Spartinivicinus marinus: one gene and its partner. The protein of the gene in region 1 interacts with the protein of each later gene in a pairwise test. Links are inferred from orthologs where the notes say so. Each region holds a gene or a part of one and is shown in the gene's direction. Other genes may lie near its edges.

Region 1 (7,486 bases):
CCTGCATCAATTGGCACGCCAATAACTGGCTTAATAGTTAAAGATGCAACTACACCAGCTAAGTGAGCAGCCATACCTGCACAAGCAATAAAAGCAGCACAACCACGCTGATCAGCACCTGTAACATATTGATGAGTAGCATCTGGAGTACGATGAGCTGAGTGAACCCGCACTTCATAAGGAATTGACAGTTTTTTCAAAACTCCAATTGCCGCTTCAACTTTTGGAAAGTCTGAGTCAGACCCCATTAAAATGGCCACAAAAGGCTTAGCCATAGTTAGCACCTCATTAGCAAGTCAGCAAAAAAGAAACGCAAATTACCCCACCCCAATCAGGGATGCAAGACTAACCAGTTGGTTAGGTGTTATTAATAGTTCTACTCTATATTCTTCTGGTAAGCATTTTATAATACTCACCAGTGTTTAAAATTGTTGGGTAGGGTTTCGTACTACCCCACCTGGCACAGAAGCAATAAACCCTTGCATCTCCAGTTCCAGCACCAGATTATTAACATCATTTGCAGCTAGCCCAGTACGCGCCATAATCATATCCATAGAAGTGGTTTCATCACCAATAGCGTCTAAAACCTGCTGCTGATTAGGGTCTTCCAGCACTAATGGTTGAATGACTGGCTGCTCTTCAGGTTCTTGGGCCTCTACAGCCTGACACGCTCCCCTAACAACAGAATAAGTATTTAAGCTATGCTTTAGCTCTTCCCAGATATGCTCAACACTATCAACCAGCTTAGCACCTTGTCGAATTAATTGATGGCACCCTTTACTGAGTGGATTATGGATAGACCCTGGAATAGCAAAAACCTCTCGCCCTTGCTCCGCAGCTAATCGTGCCGTAATTAATGAACCACTTTGCAGTGCTGCTTCAACTACTAGCACCCCCAGCCCAAGACAACTGATAAGACGGTTCCGACGTGGAAAATTACTTGCCTGTGGTTTAGTGCCTAAAGGAAATTCAGAAATTAATAAGCCACTTTGACTAATTCGTTCGGCTAATGCTTTATTTTTTGCGGGATAAACCAAATCTAAACCAGTACCAACGACAGCTATTGTGTACCCTTCTGCATCTAAAGCACCTTTATGGGCAGCTGCATCAATGCCATCTGCCAAGCCACTGGTGATAGTAAAACCGCCTTTCGCCATCGTATTAGCAAAGTGATAACTATTTTCCTCGCCACTTTTGGATGGATGGCGACTACCCACAATAGATAGTTGTGGCATCTCTAATAAATCTGGGTTACCAACAGCAAATAATAAAGGGGGCGGGTCAGTTAAGTGGCTAAAAGCACTCGGATAACCCTCATCAATACAGGAAATAATATGATGGTTAGGATGCTCTAGCCACTGCGCCGTTTTTACCAGCAATGACTGCAGCTGATCATACTCTTTACCAGAACCTTGCTGAATTTCTCGTATTATTTCAATACTTTTAGGGGGTAAATAGTCAGACAGTTTGCTGGCAGATTGCTGCAATGCCAGTGAAGGACTACCAAATCGTGCTATTAACTGACTAAAACGGTTAGCACCAACACCGGATACAGAGTGCAACAGCACCCAGTCTGACAGTTTTTGCCATGTTACTTGTTTAGACACGTTTTCTGTTCTTTAGCAGGGAGGGATGGGGCAATATGCCCCAGACTTTATGAAATTACTATACCCAAAGAGCTGGGTATCTATTCAAGGATTAATGACGCCATCTCCCGTTTTAATTGGTTGTGTTGCCTTCAACACCACCGCATAGCTCACCTTCTCAAACGGACGATATATCATCAATAAGCCCACTTCATCAGGTGGCATATCGACATATTGTTTAGTTACGTGATCTTTGATAACTAACTTTTTGGTAATAGACATGATATTACCAGTCTCTAATCCATCACGAGTACCACGGTTAATCACCACATTATCAAACTGGCCAATTTGGTTAACCCCACCAACCACAGCTAGAATTTCACCCTCAATATCTTTTTTAGGTGAGCTTGGGTGGAAGACTGGCTGCAAACGACGTTCTTCCGTTTCCAGCATTCTGTCACCAATTCTGATTTCACTATTACTCTCAGTAATATTGATTGTGGCAATATCATTAGCAACGTCTTTTATTTCACCAACCCCAATATCCATCACCATTACACCTAAAAACTCATTAGTTTTTGGGTCAGTAAATCGCTCTGCACGGCGGAAAATACCATAAGCTGATGCATCGTCTTTAAATTCGCCACGAGCATAAATGAGGTCATTAACGCCATTAATAATCCGCTCTTGCCGGCTGGAAATTACATATGGAGCTTTTTCAATAACATCTTCATCATCAATTATACGACTTCGGTCCATGAAACTATTAATAGCATTCAATGGAATAGCAGGGATTGCCGATTTAATTGGAGTTTTACGAATTTTCGGGCTCAGCTTAATCACTCCCCCGGCCCCTCGCTTACCAATAGTCAGATAAGGTTTACCATCAATATAAACCAAGTTTATCTGGTCTCCTGGATAGATAAGGTGGGGGTTTTTAATAATTGGATTTACGTGCCAAATTGCAGGCCACATCCAGGGCTTAGTCAGAAAACGGTTAGCTATATCCCACAACGTATCACCTTTTTTCACGGTGTAAGAGTTAGGATGATCAGCTCGGATGGGATTTTCAGCAGCCACGGTTGAAAAGCTGACCAGGCAGGAAAAAACAACCCCAAGAAGCGATTTCCTCATGGTGTTATCCTTTATTGTTACTTATCATGTTGGCATTCACCACCCGTTTAAACCCTGTAAAAAAGGGAAAACAAGCAGCATTGATTATTTCATTTCAAATATACTAGTCTGAAAAATTTACCAAACCACAGAAATATTCAGACTACTGCTGTAAACAACTAACGATTGGAGCAAAGACTCCCCCTCTCCAAACTGTTCACTGCGCTGGTTAATCACAACAGTCAGCTAACAAGTAAAACGCTTGTCTTGCACAGCACCCAGATTCAGCTACAAACAGTTACTTAAGCTACTTTCAATTACTTAAGCTACTTTATTAAAGAAAACAGTCAGACAATCTATCTATATACAAAATACCAACTATCTATAATAAGTCTCTTATAGCATTAGAAACTGTTCACACTCTCTATGCGCAATATAGCGCACTCATTAAAGGAATACAGGGTATCAACACCAAATTTTGTGAAATAAGCCACTCTTATAAGCTGGCATAATTACATATTAGCAACTGATATAGTGAATAGTACTCTAAACTTTAGATTTTCTATTTAAGACTCTAGAGTGATCTCTCTATGATGGCTTAAGTGTTCGCTTTTCAGTCATTGCCAAGCTAGCTTATCAACAATAAAATTAGCTATAACGATTTTCGAGGATATCAAGCAGAATGGCCGTTTTAGATATTTTAGAGTTTCCTGATTCACGCCTAAGAATCAAAGCTACACCAATAGAAAAAGTAGACGACTCTATTCGCAAGCTAGCCAATGACATGCTAGAAACTATGTATCAAGCACCGGGTATTGGCTTAGCTGCGACCCAGGTAAATGTTCATAAGCGGATAGTTGTTATTGACGTTTCTGAAGACAAAAGCCAGCCATATGTACTCATTAACCCTGAGTTTAAAGTACTAACTGACAAGCTTGACCATATGCAAGAAGGTTGCTTATCAGTACCTGGCTTTTATGAGGATGTCACCCGTCCAGAAAGAATTAAACTCACCGCACTAAATCTGGATGGTGAACAATTCACCATGGAGTGTGAAGGGTTACTGGCGGTATGTGTTCAACACGAAATTGACCATCTTAATGGAAAACTGTTTGTTGACTATATATCGCCATTAAAGCGTAATCGAATTAAGAAGAAGCTAGAAAAACAGCACCGTTTTCAAACGGCGTAATAGCCAAAGACACTGTATTTTAAAAATGCTATTACACTAACTAGTTGCCATATGAAGCTGTCTTGATATAGATTTATCGATTTAGGGTTGTTGCCAAGCGACAACCCTTTTTTATTTGACTATAACCAAGATTCCATGAGCATAAAGCCACTACGCATCGTTTTCGCCGGTACCCCGGAGTTTGCTGCTATCCATTTACAAGCTTTACTGGATAGCCAGCACCAAGTCATAGCTGCTTACACTCAGCCAGATCGTCCTTCTGGGCGTGGCAGAAAGCTAACCCCAAGCCCAGTTAAAGTATTAGCTGAAGCCCATCAAATACCCGTATTTCAACCTACCAGTTTAAAGTCAGAAGAAGCACAAACGGAGTTAGCCAGCCTTAACGCCGATGTGATGGTCGTAGTCGCTTATGGTTTATTACTGCCAAAAATCATTTTAGAAACACCTCACTACGGTTGTATTAATGTCCACGCTTCTTTATTGCCTAAATGGCGAGGGGCTGCCCCCATTCAACGAGCAATTGCTGCAGGGGACAAAGCTACAGGTGTCACCATTATGCAAATGGATGTTGGGCTGGATACTGGTGATATGCTCACCATCAGTGAGTGTGAAATATCTGATCAAGAAACAGGTGGCTCATTACATGACAAGTTGGCTGAAATTGGTTCACCAGCACTTCTAAAAACTTTACAACAAATAGCTGATGGTCAGTTGCAACCTAAAGTGCAAGATCATGAAAATGCCAGCTACGCACACAAGCTTTCCAAACAAGAAGCTCATATTAACTGGGAACAGTCAGCGACTGAGCTTGATTGTTTGATTCGCGCTTTCAACCCTTGGCCAATTGCCTTTACTGAACTTGATGGCCAGCGTATTCGAGTTTGGGAAGCAAAGCCTTTGGCTGTTAATGGAAAGTCCTTAGCTATTCTTTCAGCAAATAGCTCTGATCAAGCACCTGGCACTATTATTTCTGCAAACAAAGAAGGGTTAGATATTGCCTGCGGTAACGGCACTTTACGTATCACCAGGCTTCAGCTTCCCAACAGTAAATCAATGAGTGTTCAAGAACTTTTGAATAGTCGTAAAGAGCAGTTTCAACCGGGAGTTAAGTTAAGCTAATGTCAGACCATCAGCCGGTGCGAATGGTTGCAGCTAAAGCCATTAAAGAAGTTATTAACCAAGGCCAGTCACTTAGCCAAATATTACCTCAATACAGTCAGCAAGTAGCACCTATAGATCGTAGCCTATTACAAGAGCTGTGCTACGGTACGCTACGCTGGTATTTTAGATTATCTTCGTGTAGCAAGCAGTTGCTGGCAAAGCCACTAAAAAGTAAAGATGCTGATATATTTGCACTGATTTTGCTTGGTCTATATCAGCTGGTTTACACCCGGATTCCAGCCCATGCAGCCATCGGTGAAACAGTAGGTACCTGCCAGCTACTTAAAAAAAACTGGGCAAAGGGTTTAGTTAATGGTGTATTAAGGCAGTTTCAACGCCAGCAGCAGCAACTGCTAGAGCAAGCTGATCAGACGCCAGAAACCTTAACTTCACACCCCGACTGGCTACGCGAGCTACTCACTCATCACTGGCCTGATCATTGGCCACAAATTATTGAGGCTAATAACAGCCACCCTCCTATGACTTTACGGGTTAATTTGAGCAAAATAACCCGTGATGATTTCTTAAACCAATGCAATGAAGCCAGCATTGAAGCAACGCCATGTCAGTTTGCAGGATCAGCCGTCACGCTGAAACAACCTGTACCCGTACAGAAAATTCCAGGTTTTAGTGAAGGCCTGGTGAGTGTACAAGATGAAGCAGCGCAGCTTTCTGCCACGTTATTAGATTTACAGCCTGGTCAACGAGTACTTGATGCCTGTGCAGCCCCTGGTGGAAAAACCTGCCATATTTTAGAGACGCAACCAGAGCTTGCTGAAGTGATTGCACTGGATGTTGATGGACAGCGGCTAGGGAAAGTGAAGGAAAACCTGCACCGACTTGATCTTAACTGCCAAGTAGTAGAGGGAGATGCCAGTAAACCGCTTAGTTGGTGGGATGGCCGCGAGTTTGATCGCATTTTATTAGATGCACCTTGCTCTGCCACTGGTGTAATCAGGCGTCATCCTGATATTAAGTTGCTTAGACGACCTGAAGATATCGATAATCTAGCGGTTACTCAACAAAGTATTCTCACCGCACTATGGCAGTTACTGAAACCTGGGGGACGACTGGTGTATGCCACCTGCTCAGTTATTCCAGAAGAAAATGCTGAAGTAGTACTAGATTTTCTTGAAAATCAGGCTGATGCAGCACTCAGCACTATTGATGCTAACTGGGGTATAGATACGGGTACTGGCCGACAATTGCTACCACAGATCAACGGTCATGATGGTTTCTTTTACGCCTGCTTATTAAAAACCTAGACTTGCATTATCAAATAACAGTAATAACAACAAATAAGCCTTTAGCAGATGAAAATCATTATATTGGGGGCTGGTCAGGTTGGCGGTACATTAGCAGAAAACCTGGCTAGCGAAGCCAACGACATCACCATTGTTGACACAAATGCCGAGCGACTGCGCGAATTGCAGGACCGGGTAGATATTCGCTCGATTACTGGAAACGCCTCATTTCCAAACGTGTTAAAACAAGCTGGTGCTGATGATGCTGACATGCTGGTGGCTGTCACTAATAGTGACGAAGAAAATATGATTGCCTGCCAGGTAGCTTACAGCCTGTTCCGCACCCCCACTAAAATTGCTCGTATCCGTCAAAACGCTTATCTCTCACACCCAGAACTGTTTCAAAATGATCTCATTCCAGTCGATGTCATTATCAGTCCAGAGCGCATTGTTACTAACTATATTCAGCGATTAATTGAACACCCAGGGGCATTGCAAGTGGTTGACTTTGCCGATGGAGCACTGCAGCTAGTAGCAGTAAAAGCTTACTATGGCGGCCCGCTGGTTGGTCAGGAGTTACGTTATATTCGTGAGCACATGCCTTCGGTAGATACCCGGGTAGCGGCTATTTTCCGACGAGGCACTCCCATCTTGCCGGAAGGCACCACGGTTATTGAGGCTGATGATGAAGTATTTTTTATCGCTGCAAGAAAACACATCCGTGATGTGATGAGTGAAATGCGCCGACTAGATGAAAACTACAAGCGCATTATTATTGCTGGGGGTGGCAACATCGGTGAGCGTCTAGCCTCGAATATAGAAAATCATTACAACGTAAAACTTATCGAAAAGAATATCGACCGCTGCCATCAACTATCCCAGCGACTGGATAAAACCCTGGTATTCAATGGTCATGCCTCTGATAAAGATTTGTTACTGCATGAGAACATTGAAGAAACTGATATTTTTTGCTCCTTAACCAATGATGATGAAGCCAACATCATGTCGGCCATGCTAGCCAAAAGAATGGGTGCAAGAAAGGTAATGGCCCTGATCAACAACCCTGCCTATGTAGACCTGGTTCAAGGGGGTGAAATTGATATTGCGATTTCTCCACAAACAGCCACCATCGGTAGCTTGCTTACCCACGTAAGACGAGGTGATGTGGTTAACGTGCACTCTCTACGTCG
Region 2 (7,399 bases), 2.4 Mb from region 1 along the record:
AAAGGTTTAGACGAAATAGGTCTTACATTAGCGAAGTCTGATAAAATTAAAGCATTTGAAGCGAAGTATAAACAGCAAAATCCCTGGTTATTTAGTTAAAGGTAAGTAGGTATTTAAATGAGTAAACAAATTTTAGTATTACCTGGTGATGGGATTGGACCAGAAATCGTTACTGAGGCCATTAAAGTACTGGCAGCGGTAAAAGATAAATTTCAGCTAGCGATTGACTGGCAAGAAGGCTTGGTGGGTGGTGTGGCCATTGACGCAGAGGGGGTGCCATTACCTGAGTCGACCTTGGCTCAAGCTAAAGCAGCCGATGCCATTTTATTAGGTGCTGTGGGCGGCCCTAAGTGGGATCAGCTGGAAATGGCTAAACGGCCTGAAAAAGGCTTACTGGGTTTACGAGCTGAGCTACAACTGTTTGGTAACTTGCGCCCTGCTATTCTTTATCCCCAACTGGCAAATGCTTCCACCTTAAAACCAGAAGTCGTGGCTGGCTTGGATATTCTAATTGTACGAGAACTGACGGGTGGTATCTATTTTGGTCAGCCTCGTGGTATTAAGACCTTAGACAACGGTGAGCGCCAGGGTTTTAATACTTATGTGTATAGCGAGTCTGAAATTCGTCGGATTGCAAAAGTCGCATTTGAAGCAGCTCAAAAGCGTCAGGGTAAGCTTTGTTCAGTAGATAAAGCCAATGTATTAGAAGCAACTGTCTTATGGCGAGAAGTGATGGAAGAAGTTGCTAAGGATTATCCCGATGTTGAGTTAAGCCACATGTACGTGGATAACGCAGCGATGCAACTGGTAAGAGCCCCAAAACAGTTTGATGTGATTGTCACAGGTAATATGTTTGGTGATATTTTATCGGATGCGGCGGCAATGCTGACAGGCTCTATTGGTATGCTACCTTCCGCATCACTGAATGCTGAAGGTAAGGGTATGTACGAGCCAATCCATGGTTCTGCACCTGATATTGCAGGCAAGGAAGTGGCTAACCCGCTGGCAACCATTTTATCCATTGCGATGATGTTGCGCTATTCACTGGGCTATCCAGAACCCGCTGATGCAATTGAGGCTGCTGTTAAGCAAGTATTAGCCGATGGCTTACGTACTGCTGATATTTACACAGAAGAAACAGATACCCGGCAAGTGTCGACTAAGGCTATGGGGGATGCTGTGGTTGCAGCGTTGTAACCTTTACGCAGCAAAAAATTAATACCTATTCAAAATTAATTAACTCATTAATGGGAAGTAAGCACGTATGACTAAAACATATGATGTGGCTGTGGTTGGGGCAACCGGTGCAGTCGGTGAAGCTATGTTGTCGATACTGGAGCAGCGGGATTTTCCTGTGGGTAAAATATACCCTTTAGCCAGTAGCCGTTCTGCAGGAAGTACTATCTTATTTAAAAATAAGCCAGTTGTAGTAGAAGATTTAGCCACCTTTGATTTTAGCAAAGTACAAATTGGCTTGTTTTCAGCCGGGGGAAGTGTATCGGCAGAATACGCACCAAAAGCAGCAGCGGCCAGCTGTGTGGTCATAGATAATACCTCCCACTTCCGCTATGACCCTAATGTGCCATTGGTGGTGCCAGAGGTTAATCCTGAAAAAGTAGCGGACTATACTAATTGTGGAATTATTGCTAATCCAAACTGTTCTACGATTCAAATGTTGGTAGCTTTAAAGCCATTTTATGATGCAGTTGGTATTAGTCGTATAAACGTTGCGACCTATCAAGCTGTCTCAGGAACAGGTAAAGACGCTATTAATGAGTTGGCATCACAAACAGCCACCTTATTGAATGCTAAAGGAGCAGAAGCTAAGGTTTATCCTAAGCAGATTGCATTTAATTTGCTCCCACAGATTGATGTTTTTCAAGAAAATGGCTACACCAAAGAAGAGATGAAAATGGTGTGGGAGACCAAAAAGATATTTGGCGATGAAGGTATCTTGGTTAACCCAACCTGTGTGAGAGTGCCTGTTTTTTATGGTCATTCAGAAGCAGTCCATATTGAAACCAAAGAAAAGATTACGGCTGCTCAGGCACAGGAGTTGTTGAAAAAGGCACCAGGTGTCGTTCTGTTAGATGAGCATCAAGATGGTGGTTATCCTACACCTGTTACTGAGGCTGCTGGTGAAGATCCCGTCTACGTCGGGCGTGTCAGAGAAGATATATCCTGTGACAGAGGTCTCAATTTATGGGTTGTAGCGGATAATGTAAGGAAAGGGGCCGCTCTTAACAGTGTACAAATTGCCGAGATATTGATAAAAGACTATATATAATTGATACTTACTTAACGATTTGAACCTTATTTCTAGCTTTAGTCTAACCGGTTAAGGCTAGCATTTTGTTGTATTTGCAAATCTAAGATAAGAATAGAGTGGGTAAGCGGGCTACTTACCTGCTCATTGTGTCTTATAGTTATATACAGATTGACCAATCGCGTTCAGGCTGAGTTTGTTAGAAAGCTTGCTTTTCTACAAGCTCGCCCAGCATTCACAGGAAGTCTATGTATTCATCGTTTGGGATCAATTTATGGATCGCGAGGGGAAATGTATTGACTTGCTTGTTTTTAAGGCGGTTACCAAAACAAGTGGCAAGTAGCCAAAACAAGTAGAACTGGGAAACAAATAATTGGTCGTGAAGTGTATGGCAGAAAGACCCAACTCCTTAGAAATCGCAAGACTAAATGATAATAAAGGATTGAGAATTATGGTGCGCAAGCTTGTAGTGGCAATGGCTGCAACCGGGGCCTTGTCATCTGGGGTAGTAAATGCCCTGGGCCTTGGGGATATTGCCCTCAAATCCGCCCTCAACCAGCCTTTGAATGCTGAAATTGAACTCATCCAGATTAGAGACCTGAACGCTAATGAAATATTACCCAATTTAGCTACCCGAGAAGACTTTAACCGAGCGGGTGTAGAAAGAATTTTCTTTCTAAACAACATGAAGTTTGCGACGGTGGTTCGTCCTAACGGCTCTGCCTACATCAAAGTCTCCAGTAATAAGCCAGTTCGAGAGCCTTACTTAAACTTCTTAGTCGAAGTGCACTGGCCCAGCGGTCGATTGCTGCGTGAGTACACCGTGTTGCTAGATCCACCGACATTCACTGAGCAAGCCCCAACAGCGGTTGAGGCACCCGCTACAGCTGAGCCAGTGGCTGAGCGTCCCGCTCCAGTCGCAACACCGACTACAGCTGAACCGACCACGGTTACAACAACCCCAACTGATACAGGCTTCCAGGGCGGGGATTCTTATCGGGTTCAAGCAAACGACACCCTTTATGAAATTGCCGCCAAAGTTAAGCCTTCCAGTCAAGTTACTGTTCAACAAACGATGTTGGCTTTGCAGCAGGATAACCCTGATGCCTTTATCAACAACAATATTAATCTGTTGAAGAAAGGTAAGGTACTGCGACTACCGGATGAACAGCGGGTTAGAAATGTGTCTGTTAGTGATGCAGTGACCCAAATTAAGCAGCAAAATCAAGCATGGAAGCAAGGCACAACAGAACTAGCTGCACCACAAATTGATGCGACGCCTCGAACTGATGTTGAGCCAGTGGTAACGGAAACCACACAGGATGGTAAACTGACCATTGTCACATCAACAGCCAACCAGCCAGACGAAACCGGTGCGGATACGGGACAACCTGAAGGTGTTTCTGATACGCAAGTGAGCGAGCTGAAGAATGAGCTGTCACTTGCTCAGGAAAATCTTGATAAATCACAACGGGAAATTGAAGAGCAAGGCGCAAGACTGCAGGAGTTGGAAGACCAGATTGGCACCCTACAACGCCTGTTGAGCCTGAAAGATGAGCAGCTGGCTGCTTTGCAAACGCAATTAGCAGAAGCGCAAGAACAAGCTGAACAAGCAACGCAAGCAGTGACTCCAGAAGTTGTGGTTGATAAACAGCCTGTTCAACCCACCACTACCCCAGAAACTACCCCAGAAACTACCCCAGAAACTACCCCAGAACCTAAGCCAGAGCCGGGTATTATTGACCAAGTACTCGCGAGCCCGGTGTTATTAGGAACGGTGGGAGGTGTTATTGTCATACTAGTTGGAGGGTTATTCCTCTGGTCTCGGCGGCGAGCGCAAGAAGATGAGGAGTTTTACGAAGAGTTTGAGGAGGAAGGCCTGGGGGAGGACCAAACCGTCGTTAGCGGAGTGAGCGGCGGTGGTGCTGAAGAAGCATTGGAAGTGGCAGAGGAAGAGCCAACAGAACCTGTAACACCGCAAACAGCCGATCCAATCGGTGAAGCTGATATCTATATTGCTTATGGGCGTTTCTCTGAAGCAGAGCAGTTGTTACGTAACGTAATCAATGATGAACCTTCTCGTAGCGACTTACGAGTGAAGCTGCTGGAAGTGTATGCCGAAATGCAAGATGCCAATGCGTTCAGCCAAGAGCTACAGGAGTTGCACGAGCTAGCTGATCAAGGAGCTATTCAACAGGCTGAGGCGCTAAAAGCAAAGTTTGGTGATGCGTTGGCTTCAGCAGCTCCCAGAATTGCTGCTGAGGAGAAAGATGAGTTTGCTAGCTTAGAGCAGGAGCTAACCGATGAAGCCTTGACGATGGATGATCTTGATGAAAGTTTATCCCTCGATGACTTGGATTTAGAAGGTGAGCTTAATCAACTGTCTACTACTGCTGAGACAGATGAGCTAAGTCTGGATGATTTGGAAACGAGTCTAGATGCAGAGCTTGAGGATGAAGAATTTGGTTTAGATCTTGGTAGCCTGGATGAAAGCATTGAAGAGCCTGCTGCGCTTGAAGATGAGCTTGATCTTGAGTTAAGCCTGGATGATGAAGTTGCCTCTGAAGAGGTGGCAGAAAGTCTTGATGAATTGTCTTTAGATTTGGAGCCCTCAGCGGAAGTTGAAGATCTGGACAAAGCTTTAGAGCTTGACTTGAGTGACTTAGAAGAACTGCCTACAGAAGAAGAGTTTAGCTTGGATGATGAGCTGAGCTTGGATATGGAGTCAACCTCGACTGAGCTGGAAGAGAGTTTAGATACCTCACTGGAAGACCTTGAGCTTGACTTGAGTGAAGATGCACTTGATCTGGAAGAGCCTGTAGCAATAGAAGAGCCAGTAGCGGAGATAGCAAAAGCCCCCGAGCCTCCTGTTGAGCAGCCAGCGCCGACTGAAACATTAACTAAGGCTGAAAATCTGGGGCTCTCTGAAGAAGAGGAAGCCTTTATCTTAGACTCTGACGCAATGGAAGATAATCTGGCTGACTTGGATGCAGCTACTGAAAGCCTGGCGGCGGAATTGGCAATTGATGACTTGGATATGGATGACGATATGGATGTAACTGCTGAAGCACCTGTCACAAGACCTGCCCCAGTAGAAGATCACGGCACTGCAACAGCAGTGGCTGAGCCTAAAGTACAAGCTAAGCCTGCAGTAGCAAAAGCCCCTGCTGGTCAAGAGCAGGATTATGAGTTCCTGGCTGATGCCGATGAAGCGGCGACAAAACTGGATTTAGCTCGGGCTTATATTGATATGGGAGATCAGGATGGTGCTCGGGATATTCTGGATGAAGTCATGACTGAAGGTAATGATGTACAGAAAAAAGAAGCACAGGGACTGTTGGATAGCATGGACTAGCGATAATCAGTAATATTTTCCTCACCCCAGCCCTCTGCTAAAGAGGGCGCTTAAAAATCGATGGTGGGTAGTAATCAGACAGTAGGGAGTAATGACTCAGGTGCAATCCCATGATTCAGTCGCTGATCGGCAGCCAGCGACTGAAGTGGCTCAACGCTTTGCTGCCAGTATCGAATATGATGGTTCCCATTATCATGGCTGGCAAGCCCAGCGCTCAGGTATCAAGACCGTTCAACGTGCAGTAGAGGCAGCTATCAGTGAGGTGGCTGATCATCCTCTAACAGTGATTTGTGCAGGGCGGACTGATACCGGAGTACATGGTTGTAATCAAATCATTCACTTTGATAGCACTGCAATACGCTCTGAGCGAAGCTGGGTATTTGGTGCCAATAGTAACCTTCCTAATGATATCTCAGTACGCTGGGTTAAACCGGTGGATGATAGTTTTCATGCTCGTTTTAGTGCAGTGTATCGTCGTTATCGCTATGTCATTCTAAATACCCCAGTGAGGCCTGCCCACTTACCCAATGGGGTCACCTGGAACTATCGGCCCCTGAATGTGGCCTTGATGAGTGAGGCTGCTCAGGCTTTAGAAGGCGAGCATGACTTTAGCTCGTTTCGGGCAATCGGCTGTCAGGCCAAGTCACCAGTTAAGACGATTCATCATTTGCGGGTAGAGCGCTTTGGTGACTTAATTGTTATCGATGTCAAAGCCAATGCATTTTTACATCATATGGTGCGTAATATTGCTGGGGTATTGATGGCCATTGGCTGTAGTAAACGCCCTATCAGCTGGGTAAAAGACGTATTAGCTGCTCGTGACCGAACTCAAGGGGGAGTCACTGCACCACCTTATGGCTTATATTTTGTTGATGTAGGCTATCCTGAGCAATTTGATTTACCTTCCCCTCCCTTAGGCCCATACTTTCTATCACCCTGGCTGACAGAGTAGTTAGTACTAGTCACTGGATAGAATGATTTTGTTTTGAATATCTGGGTTTTGAATAACTGGGTTTTAAATAACAGGGTTTTAAATAACAGGGTTTCGAGTTGTATATGAATCAACGTGTAAGGGTAAAAATTTGTGGTATCACTCGGCTGGTGGATGCGAAGGCAGCCGTGAATGCGGGTGCTGATGCGATTGGCCTGGTGTTTTATGAACAAAGCCCAAGAGCGGTGAATATTCCGCAAGCAGCTGAAATAGCAAGTAGCCTAAGTCCATTTATTACTACTGTTGGTCTGTTTGTGAATGCAACAACTGACTATATACAACAAGTGTTAACAGACGTACCGCTCGGGTTATTGCAATTTCATGGTGATGAGCCTGAAGTTTTTTGTCAGCAATTTAATAAACCTTATATAAAAGCCCTTCGAGTGCGAGAAGGGATGGATATTAACCGTATTATCGGGCAGTATAAGTCGGCGGCAGGTATTTTATTAGATAGCTATCGCCCCGGTATTCCTGGTGGAACCGGTGAAACTTTTAATTGGCAGTGTATTCCTGCTCATCCCAGCAAACCGATTATTCTTGCCGGTGGCTTATCTGCCAATAACGTAGCAATGGCTATTCAACAGGTGAGGCCTTTTGCTGTGGATGTAAGTGGCGGGGTGGAGCAAGCAAAAGGTATTAAGGACCCTGCCAAAATTAATGCGTTTATTCGAGAGGTTGCCAGTGTCTCAACAATACAGTGTTGAAGATCTATTAAAACTACCCGACAGCCGAGGTCATTTTGGGCCTTACGGTGGTCGTTTTGTATCTGAAACCTTGATGGCGGCAT

Evidence for each region.
Region 2: the proteins of def (region 1) and OQE68_RS01390 interact in binary tests that used the Escherichia coli proteins (3 or more experiments, as listed by UniProt). The link is inferred for Spartinivicinus marinus from one-to-one orthologs.

What each region holds. Positions count from the first base shown.
Region 1 is NZ_JAPJZK010000001.1:2,661,748-2,669,233, reverse strand. What follows is about bases 2,146-5,136. They hold def (peptide deformylase), read left to right. Parts: upstream 2,146-3,381; coding sequence 3,382-3,891; downstream 3,892-5,136. Other genes in these bases: rsmB (16S rRNA (cytosine(967)-C(5))-methyltransferase RsmB), read left to right, coding at 5,010-5,136; fmt (methionyl-tRNA formyltransferase), read left to right, coding at 4,027-5,010; OQE68_RS11900 (LysM peptidoglycan-binding domain-containing protein), read right to left, coding at 2,146-2,720. Also shown: purE (5-(carboxyamino)imidazole ribonucleotide mutase), read right to left, coding at 1-275; DNA-processing protein DprA, read right to left, coding at 423-1,607; more of OQE68_RS11900, read right to left, coding at 1,692-2,145; more of rsmB, read left to right, coding at 5,137-6,317; Trk system potassium transporter TrkA, read left to right, coding at 6,366-7,486. UniProt on the Escherichia coli protein: Removes the formyl group from the N-terminal Met of newly synthesized proteins. Requires at least a dipeptide for an efficient rate of reaction. N-terminal L-methionine is a prerequisite for activity but the enzyme has broad specificity at other positions.
Region 2 is NZ_JAPJZK010000001.1:293,885-301,283, reverse strand. The notes cover bases 372-3,275. They hold OQE68_RS01390 (aspartate-semialdehyde dehydrogenase), read left to right. Parts: upstream 372-1,264; coding sequence 1,265-2,287; downstream 2,288-3,275. Other genes in these bases: OQE68_RS01385 (FimV/HubP family polar landmark protein), read left to right, coding at 2,718-3,275; leuB (3-isopropylmalate dehydrogenase), read left to right, coding at 372-1,197. In the rest of the region: leuD (3-isopropylmalate dehydratase small subunit), read left to right, coding at 1-99; more of leuB, read left to right, coding at 118-371; more of OQE68_RS01385, read left to right, coding at 3,276-5,621; tRNA pseudouridine(38-40) synthase TruA, read left to right, coding at 5,713-6,573; OQE68_RS01375 (phosphoribosylanthranilate isomerase), read left to right, coding at 6,678-7,316; trpB (tryptophan synthase subunit beta), read left to right, coding at 7,294-7,399.